Regions from separate parts of the Paenibacillus sp. FSL M7-1046 genome, predicted to be linked through region 1. Evidence: riboswitches for the same ligand, from Rfam matches in the RefSeq annotation. Region 1 holds a riboswitch; the other holds the start of a gene.
The links. Region 1 has a riboswitch for cyclic di-AMP ahead of NYE29_RS07120 (hypothetical protein). Riboswitches for the same ligand answer to the same signal wherever they lie in the genome.
Positions count from the first base shown of each region.

Region 2: linked by a shared signal. The riboswitch ahead of NYE29_RS09525 (C40 family peptidase) and the one ahead of NYE29_RS07120 (hypothetical protein) in region 1 are both predicted to bind cyclic di-AMP.

Region 1 is NZ_JBBOXB010000001.1:1,663,925-1,667,725, reverse strand. Features, by position in the region: gene NYE29_RS07135 (hypothetical protein) at 1-121, shown strand, start outside; gene NYE29_RS07130 (hypothetical protein) at 199-651, opposite strand; gene NYE29_RS07125 (hypothetical protein) at 680-1,189, opposite strand; cyclic di-AMP (ydaO/yuaA leader) riboswitch at 1,314-1,496, opposite strand; cyclic di-AMP (ydaO/yuaA leader) riboswitch at 1,917-2,105, shown strand; gene NYE29_RS07120 (hypothetical protein) at 2,212-2,628, shown strand; gene NYE29_RS07115 (glutaredoxin family protein) at 2,825-3,067, opposite strand; gene ytxJ (bacillithiol system redox-active protein YtxJ) at 3,064-3,390, opposite strand; gene NYE29_RS07105 (SDR family NAD(P)-dependent oxidoreductase) at 3,587-3,801, shown strand, end outside.
Region 2 is NZ_JBBOXB010000001.1:2,208,096-2,211,896, forward strand. Features, by position in the region: gene NYE29_RS09515 (M1 family metallopeptidase) at 1-1,411, shown strand, start outside; gene NYE29_RS09520 (hypothetical protein) at 1,423-2,253, shown strand; cyclic di-AMP (ydaO/yuaA leader) riboswitch at 2,474-2,612, shown strand; gene NYE29_RS09525 (C40 family peptidase) at 2,670-3,098, shown strand; cyclic di-AMP (ydaO/yuaA leader) riboswitch at 3,484-3,626, shown strand; gene NYE29_RS09530 (C40 family peptidase) at 3,632-3,801, shown strand, end outside.

The sequences.
Region 1 (3,801 bases):
GCTTAAGCCGGAGGGCTCTACCCTGCTGGGTGTGCTGCAGACGTTAATGCTCGGAGTGGGCTTGCTGGGCTGCTGTACAGCGGCCTGGAGATTCGCAAAAGGCGGCAAGGGCAAGAGCTGAGTATAAATAGAAAAGGCCGCAGCACTATGCTGCGGCTTTTTCATGCGCTTTGACAAGTTGCTATATTCCATACGAAGCTATACAACAAACAAGTTTGCTTCAGGCCGCAACGTTTCCAACCGGCACATTTGCTCGCGCACATGTCTCAGCCGGGTTTTCAGCACCGGCACGCTTTGCTCAAGAATGGTGCTGATTGCCGGCAGGGGCAGCAGCATGCCGTACCATAACACCTGCACAATCTGATCCTCCCAGGCTAATCCATTGGAAACAAAGAGGCTGCACTCCTCCGCAGCCCGGGAGCACTGCTGAATGCACTCCCGGTACGCATCCAGAGAGAAAGGCTGCGGGATGAAATCATCATGAAGGTACCGGGTATAAAGCTCAGTGAAGGTTTTCATCGCAGTCTTTTCCGCAACGGCACCCTCTCCCAGCAGCAGACTGGTGAGTGCATAAATATTTCCGGTGTTCTTTTGGACATATTCCGCAAACTCGCTGGCAGCTGTCCATTCCGGGGATAATGGGTCTGGCATGTCTTCACGTTCCTTCCTGAATAAGAAATTATAAGATGGAGAAATAAGTGATGGATCTGTCCATTAGCTCGGCTATGTCCGGTTCCTGCCAGCTGCCTTTATGCAGCAGGGAACTTGAAGGTTTATAGTACATCCGTCTGAAGGGGGGCGTACCGCCGGCCCCAGCCGTACGGGAATAGGGGACCATTTGCAGATGTGACGTGACGACCTTGCCTTGCAGCTTGGCTTTTAAATCCAGCAGGGCCGTTTGCACGATTTCTTGCTGACCCGGCTCCCACTGCGCACCTAGCTGCTGTACAATTTCTATGGCTTCTTCTAGCCTGTGATTGCGTATACTTCTCAGAAAGCTGCTCCATTTAATGACGTCAAAATGATCGCCTTCCGCAGACAGTATCCCCGCTCCCCAGCTGCACCCAGCCTTGCACGTAAGCTTCAGCACACCATACCGGCACTTGCCGGATGACTCCGCGGCATGATGGAATGGCCAGGGGGCATCGAATACAAACACTTCTATACGTGACAGCCTGCGCTGGTTCATTTCGTTTTCCCTCCTACCCATTTATAAGCTGCAGCCTCAGCACAAAAAACCGCAGCAGAGGAGGACCTCTGCTGCGGTTTTGGTACAGGCTTAAATACACCTGGCGAAAACACGTGGCGGATCAAGGTTCTCTCTAGTCGCTTACGGGGTTAGCTGTCGGATTCGGACGGTGAGAGTCGCCCTACCTAATGAGACCACAGTCTCCTTCGGATTCACCCCAAGAAAGATTCTTATCTTCCAGGTAAGGCCCTGCGGGCCTGATGGTTCCCCCGTTTCCCGCATTGCGGGAATTCAGCGTTCATATCGCATTTCATGCATTGGATTCAAACCGAATCATACCTTTTCGCATGAGCTTTGTAAAAAGAAAAAAACATTCTTCTGAGCCGATTTTCAGGGGATTATGGCAAAAGAAACGATAAGAAGTGCTAAAAGGGTGTTTATCAACGATTTTCAGCTTTTTATCTCGTGCATACGACTGCTTTTGATTTAGGGTGATTAGAGCCCAAAAGGCAATTTGCTCAACAGCGGGTGAATATAATCACAACGCTGAATGCTTTTTCGCAAATCGTTGATAAGCCGAGTAAATAAGAGGAATGATGAGATTGAGGCTTAAGTAAGCGCTACCCGATCTGGATTGGGTTTACTAAATGCATTATTTTGGCAGGTTTGGCGGTTTACAAGGCCGTGATCGCCAGAGTATGATTACTTCTGTTTACTACACAATCGAATACGCAGTCCGCTTAATTTCCGTTATGGAAAGCGGGGGAACCAACAATCGGCAGCCGATGTGAGAGTCGGAGCCGGTTATGGGGTGAATCCTGTGAAAGTGCGAGAGAATGCTCGCATGGATACAGGTAGGGCGACTCTCACTGCCCGAATCCGACAGCTAACCTCGTAAGCGTATTAGAGAGGATGAGCACAATGTGACCGTTAATTGGACCACAGAGGGAATTCCTTTGTGGTTTTTTGCTGTGTTCGTACGGGCAAATGAATGGAAGTCCTAGGCCGGAGGAGAGGAAGATATGGCGAATTCGGAAGAATATGTACTCATTAACGCTCCGACTAAAGCGGGGGAGCATTTTATCAAAATCTTAAAGTTCAGAGGCTACAAGATCGCAGGAATCGCCAACAATGCAGCGGAGAAGCGGCGTCTGGAGGAACTGGGAATCGAGGTCAATCTTGTGGTGGATACACATCATCAGAATACATGGTTCCGCCCCTCTTTTCCGGTAGGCAGAGTATTTCTGTTCGAGAGCAGTGTGACCTTATGCTGCCGGTATATCCAGATGTGCCGGACCTGGACGACAAAGCCAATATACGTAATTACGACTTCGATGAATCCCAGACTGGTCTATAAAGGACTTGGAGCGGATTCCGTCATCTATTCCCACAGCGGAAATGTCTCTTTTCTGGCGGATGTCTCAACGAATCCAGGATAAGGCCAAATAAAAGGGCAAATAAAAGGCATCTCCTGGACAGAGGTCCAAGGAGATGCCTTTTTCAAAAATATAAGAATTTATATGTTTCACACGATAACTTATCCTTCTATTTCTCGCTGAAACGGTACCGTCCTTAAAAAGGACGGCAAAGCCGTTTCCACTTGAATATAAATATTTATATGCCTCACGCTATGAATTATTCAGCGGTTGCTCCAATAAGCTCCTTAAGTTCGGAAACGTTGAAGCCCTTGACTGCGCGGCCTTCGTACACAGTAACAGGCACACCCATGAAGCCCAGCTTCTCGACTTCTTCCTGATACACTGTACTTGTCATAACATCACGCACCTCGAAGCTAACCTTTTGCTCGGTTAGCCACTGCTTCACTTGATTGCAGTCGCTGCATCCTGTGGTGGAATAGACAATTACCGGCTGGCTCATTGGCTCACAGCTGCCTTGATGGCGTCCCGGGTGATTTTCCAATGGGAGGTGTTCCAGCGGACTTCGCCGTCTTCCAGCAGGAAGATCTGCGGAGATTCATGCTTGATCCCGAAATCTTCGGCAATCTGATTGGACAGCGGACGGTCTTCAATCACATGGACAATGGCAGCTGGAGTCTCGGAGCCTTGCGTATAGGCAGTGAATTCCTCGTTGGCCTTGGCGCTGATCGGGCAGGTAGTGCTATGCTTGAAAAGCAGTTTTTTACCTGGTTGCGCAACATATTGCTGCAGTTCTTCCAGAGTGTGAAGTTGTTGGATAGACATCGGTATCTCACCTTCCTATAAGTACTTGTAACTACGATTGTAACATAGTTCAAAATTAAATCAAAAAGGAAGTTAGAGCACCCCTTTCAGCAGAATTACAGTCCCATGAAGGACGTTGAAAAAACGTGATTGCCATGCTAATGTGAAAGAGATGCCGCGTGTATCCTGAAGAATCGTAAAGGGTGTGTCCATATTCATGAAAAGGGTTGCTTTTGTTACCGGTGCTGACCGTGGTTTAGGTTTTTTTCTGGCAAGCTGGCTTCTAGAGAACAAATATTCCGTATTTGCCGGTCAGTATATGAAGGAGTCGGAATTGCTGGACGCACTGAAAAAGCAGTACCCGGACCGATTAACTCTGATTCCGCTGGATATCGGCGACCGTGAGAGTGTCAAGCAAGCGGCACGCAGCAT
Region 2 (3,801 bases), 540 kb from region 1:
AGTTAAGCTGCCCAAAATATTCGCCCGCATGGGTTCCGCCGGCAATTTCGTGATGGCCGGGCAATGGTTTCCCAAACTGAGCGTCTATGAACCTGCCGGTACCCGGGGTGTACAAGAGGAAGGCTGGAATCTGCACCAATATCACGGAACATCCGAATTTTACAGCGATTTCGGTATCTACAATGTAACCATCTCCGTCCCCCCTAATTATATCGTTGGCGCAAGCGGGTTCCCGGTCAAGAGCGCCAAGCTGAAGCAGGATCAGAAGGTGTACCAATTTTATGCGGATGATGTGCATGACTTCGCCTGGGCCGCTTCCCCGGACTTTGTGGTAGCCGAGGAGGCTTTCTCTACAGACCATGTACCGGGCGTGAGAATCAAGCTTTATCTGGACCCGCTGCATAAACATCTGCAGGAGCGTTATTTCCAGGCAGCGAAGGCCGCCCTGACCAACTTCAGCAAATGGTACGGACCTTATCCTTACTCTACATTATCCATCGTCGTACCTCCCAAAGAGGGCAATGGCGCCGGCGGGATGGAATATCCCACGCTGGTTACTGCTTTTGGCGCAGCCGAGGCTTCTCCGGGGACCTCTCTGGAGCGCACGGTCATTCATGAGATCGGCCATCAATATTTCTACGGGATGTTAGCCAGCAATGAATTCGAGGAGGCCTGGCTGGACGAAAGCTTCACTTCCTACGCCGAAGACAGGCTGATGGAGCAGGAGTATGGGGTATCATCCAATCATGTCCTGCAGGCCAGCCTGGTGACATCCTCCCAGCCGCTTGACCTGGAAACTTGGAAATACACTCCTGCTGATTCCTATGCCCGAAATGTGTACATCCGCGGCAAGCTGGTGCTGAAGGATATCGAACAGCAGGTCGGAACCAAGACGATGGATACCATAATGGCGGCCTATACCCGTAAGTTCCGCTTCCGGCATCCTTCTACCGCTGACTTCCAGAAAATCGTGGAGAAGGTGACCAAAAAATCCTGGCAAGCCTACTTCGACCAATATGTATACAGCGGCGGTTCTCCGGATTTTTCGATTGATCATATTAAAATCTCTGACCCTAAAAAAGAGGGCGGCGATGACAATGCCCGTTACGAAAGCTCAGTAGCGGTCAGCAATAAAGGAAATCAGTATGGTGACGTCCCTATAAAGTTCACCTTCCTGGATGGCTATACTGTCCAGCAGTTTTGGAATGGGACAGAGAAGGAAACCACCTTTCAGCTAGCCTACAAAGCGCCTCTTTTGTCCGCAGAGATTGATCCGGAGCACTCCATTCTGCTGGAGAGTAAGCATCTCAACAATTTTAGACTGGCGGAGCTGGAGCGAAAGACGCTCTCCCGCTGGACGCTTAGTGCAACGAAGCTGCTTGAAACCCTGCTCGGAACTCTTGTCTGGTGAGGTGAAGGATTGTGAAAAGATCGATAACCCGCGGCTGGGACAGCATGAAAGAGCAATTTTATATTCTGATTCTGCTTTTTATCTATCGGCTGCTTTGGGGCTATTTCCTGTACAGATTCGTCAGGTCAGCCCTCATCCCGGTGCTGCTCCGTTACCCCGATACACACGCCGGCGGCAGCGGAATAGGCAGATTGCTGTATTATATCGAAGGACAGACTGCACTGGGCACAGACCCCGGGGTGCTGCGCTGGCTCTGGCTGCTGCTGGCCCTCTCAGCGCTACGGCTGCTATGCTCCCCCTTTATCCGTGCAGGGCTGCTGCATGAGCTGCACCAGGAGCGCAAAGGGGAGCGGGGAATGTTCTTTTTTCCCGGAATGAAGCTTTACGGGCTCCCCGTACTGTTGTTCAGTCTAGCGGAATGGCTTCTGGCTGCAGCGCCGCTGTATTGGCTTCTCCCCAAAATGTACGGGCTTCTCCTCAGCGGTATTCTCGATTATACCCTGCTGCTGCGACTGGTTCCTTATGTTCTGGCCTGGCTCCTGTACTCCTACCTGATCCGCATTCTGCTGCTGTACATGCAGTTTGGCTACACCGGAGGAACAGGCATGTTCTCTTCCTTGCTGGTTGGCCTGAGGGTAATCCTCCCTTCCACCTGTATATCTGCACTGTTCGGCGCTGGCGGAATGCTTCTGCTGCTGCTCTCCGGAGTGACCGCACTCTTCTGTCCAGGCCTGCCCGCACTGCTGTTCCGGCAATTTTCACCGCTTCCCTCAACGCTGTTCAAAATGTGGAGCATAGCGGGGCAGTATCACCTTTGGTGCAGCAAAACATTTCCACAATAATTACGCCAGTCCCTTGGCATAATAGAAGAGTCACTGCCCCAGATAAAGGGCGGGACTCTTCTTTTGGTTACAACGTGATTTAGGGTATTTGCAAAACTGTAAATCCTCTGGTACAATGATGCCTGTACCAGTAGTAACAACTTTGTAATCTTTTGAAACTAATTTGAAGTAAATGAATGTGCCTTTAAGCATTTAACCTTGTCGATACGTCACTGTTTCGGTGCATAAAACGCCAAATTCCCGGCACCGGGAAGTGGGGGAACCATATTTTGGGTGAATTGATCTCGCTTTAGAGGGGTCATAGGGGAACCTTCTACCGAATCCTTAAGCTAACCTCGCAGGCCTTGGAAGGAGTACATCTTTTGAAAAGTCATAATTTTAAGAAGAAATGCACCGCAGCAGCATTAGGGCTGGTGATGGTGTTCACGCTTGGAGCAGGGAGCGCTTTCGCCGACTCCAGAATGGATACTGTTATTACAAAAACACTGGGAACGACGTATAAAACCGGAGGCATAAGCACTGCCGGCTTTGATTGTTCTGGATTCACCAAATATGTATTTAAGAATGTTGGCCTTACCTTGCCCCGCACTTCCAAAGCACAATTCAGCGTTGGAACCGCCGTATCACGGAATAACCTCCGTTCCGGCGACCTGGTATTCTTCAATACCCTTGGCAATGGAGTCTCCCATGTCGGCATTTATGTCGGCAACGGAAAATTCGCCCAATCCTCTTCATCCCGTGGTGTAACTATCAGTTCAATGAGTCAATCCTACTGGGCCAACCGCTACGTTGGAGCCAAACGAGTAATGAGCACAACAGCTTACAAAGCTATCGCTTACGATTGACATCCCTCAGGAATTTCATCCTCCAATAAATAATTGTAACTTATAGAGATCCGGAAACTGATTATTGCCGTAATCATTTCCGGGTTTTTCCTTTTTGTCTTCCTTATTCTACCTTTTACACGTATTTGAGGCCTGTGAAACACCTTTTTACTAAAAATCCCAACAAATCTAAGATAAAGCTTACTCAGCGCGTAAAGATAAGACCTTAAAAGCAAAAATAACTCTTAAAAAGTGCAAATATTATGCATTAATATGTTTTAAGTGATTGCCAAGTGGCGAAGTCTTTGTTACAATTATCGCAGTGAGTTTTTAGTAACATTTTTGTAATTATTCAATCGGGTTTTACAAAGGTTTTGTCATGTATTGGTTAACAAGCTAATCCTAATCAACAGTCGTGCCGAGTTCCCTAACCATTAGGGAAACGGGGGAACCGATTTTGGGTGAATTGACCTCCTATTCACAGAGGGGTCATAGGGGACCTTCAACCGAACCCTTAAGCTAACCTCGTAGGCATTTGGAAGGGGTATTCACTTTTGAAGAAGAAGCTAGCAGCAGCAGTACTAAGCTTTTCCATTATGCTTACCATCGGAGCAGGAAGCGCTTTCGCGGATTCCAAAATGGATAAAGTCATCGACAAGGCCATCGGAAGTAAATACGTATCCGGCGGTGTATCGACCAACGGCTTTGATTGCTCCGGATTTAC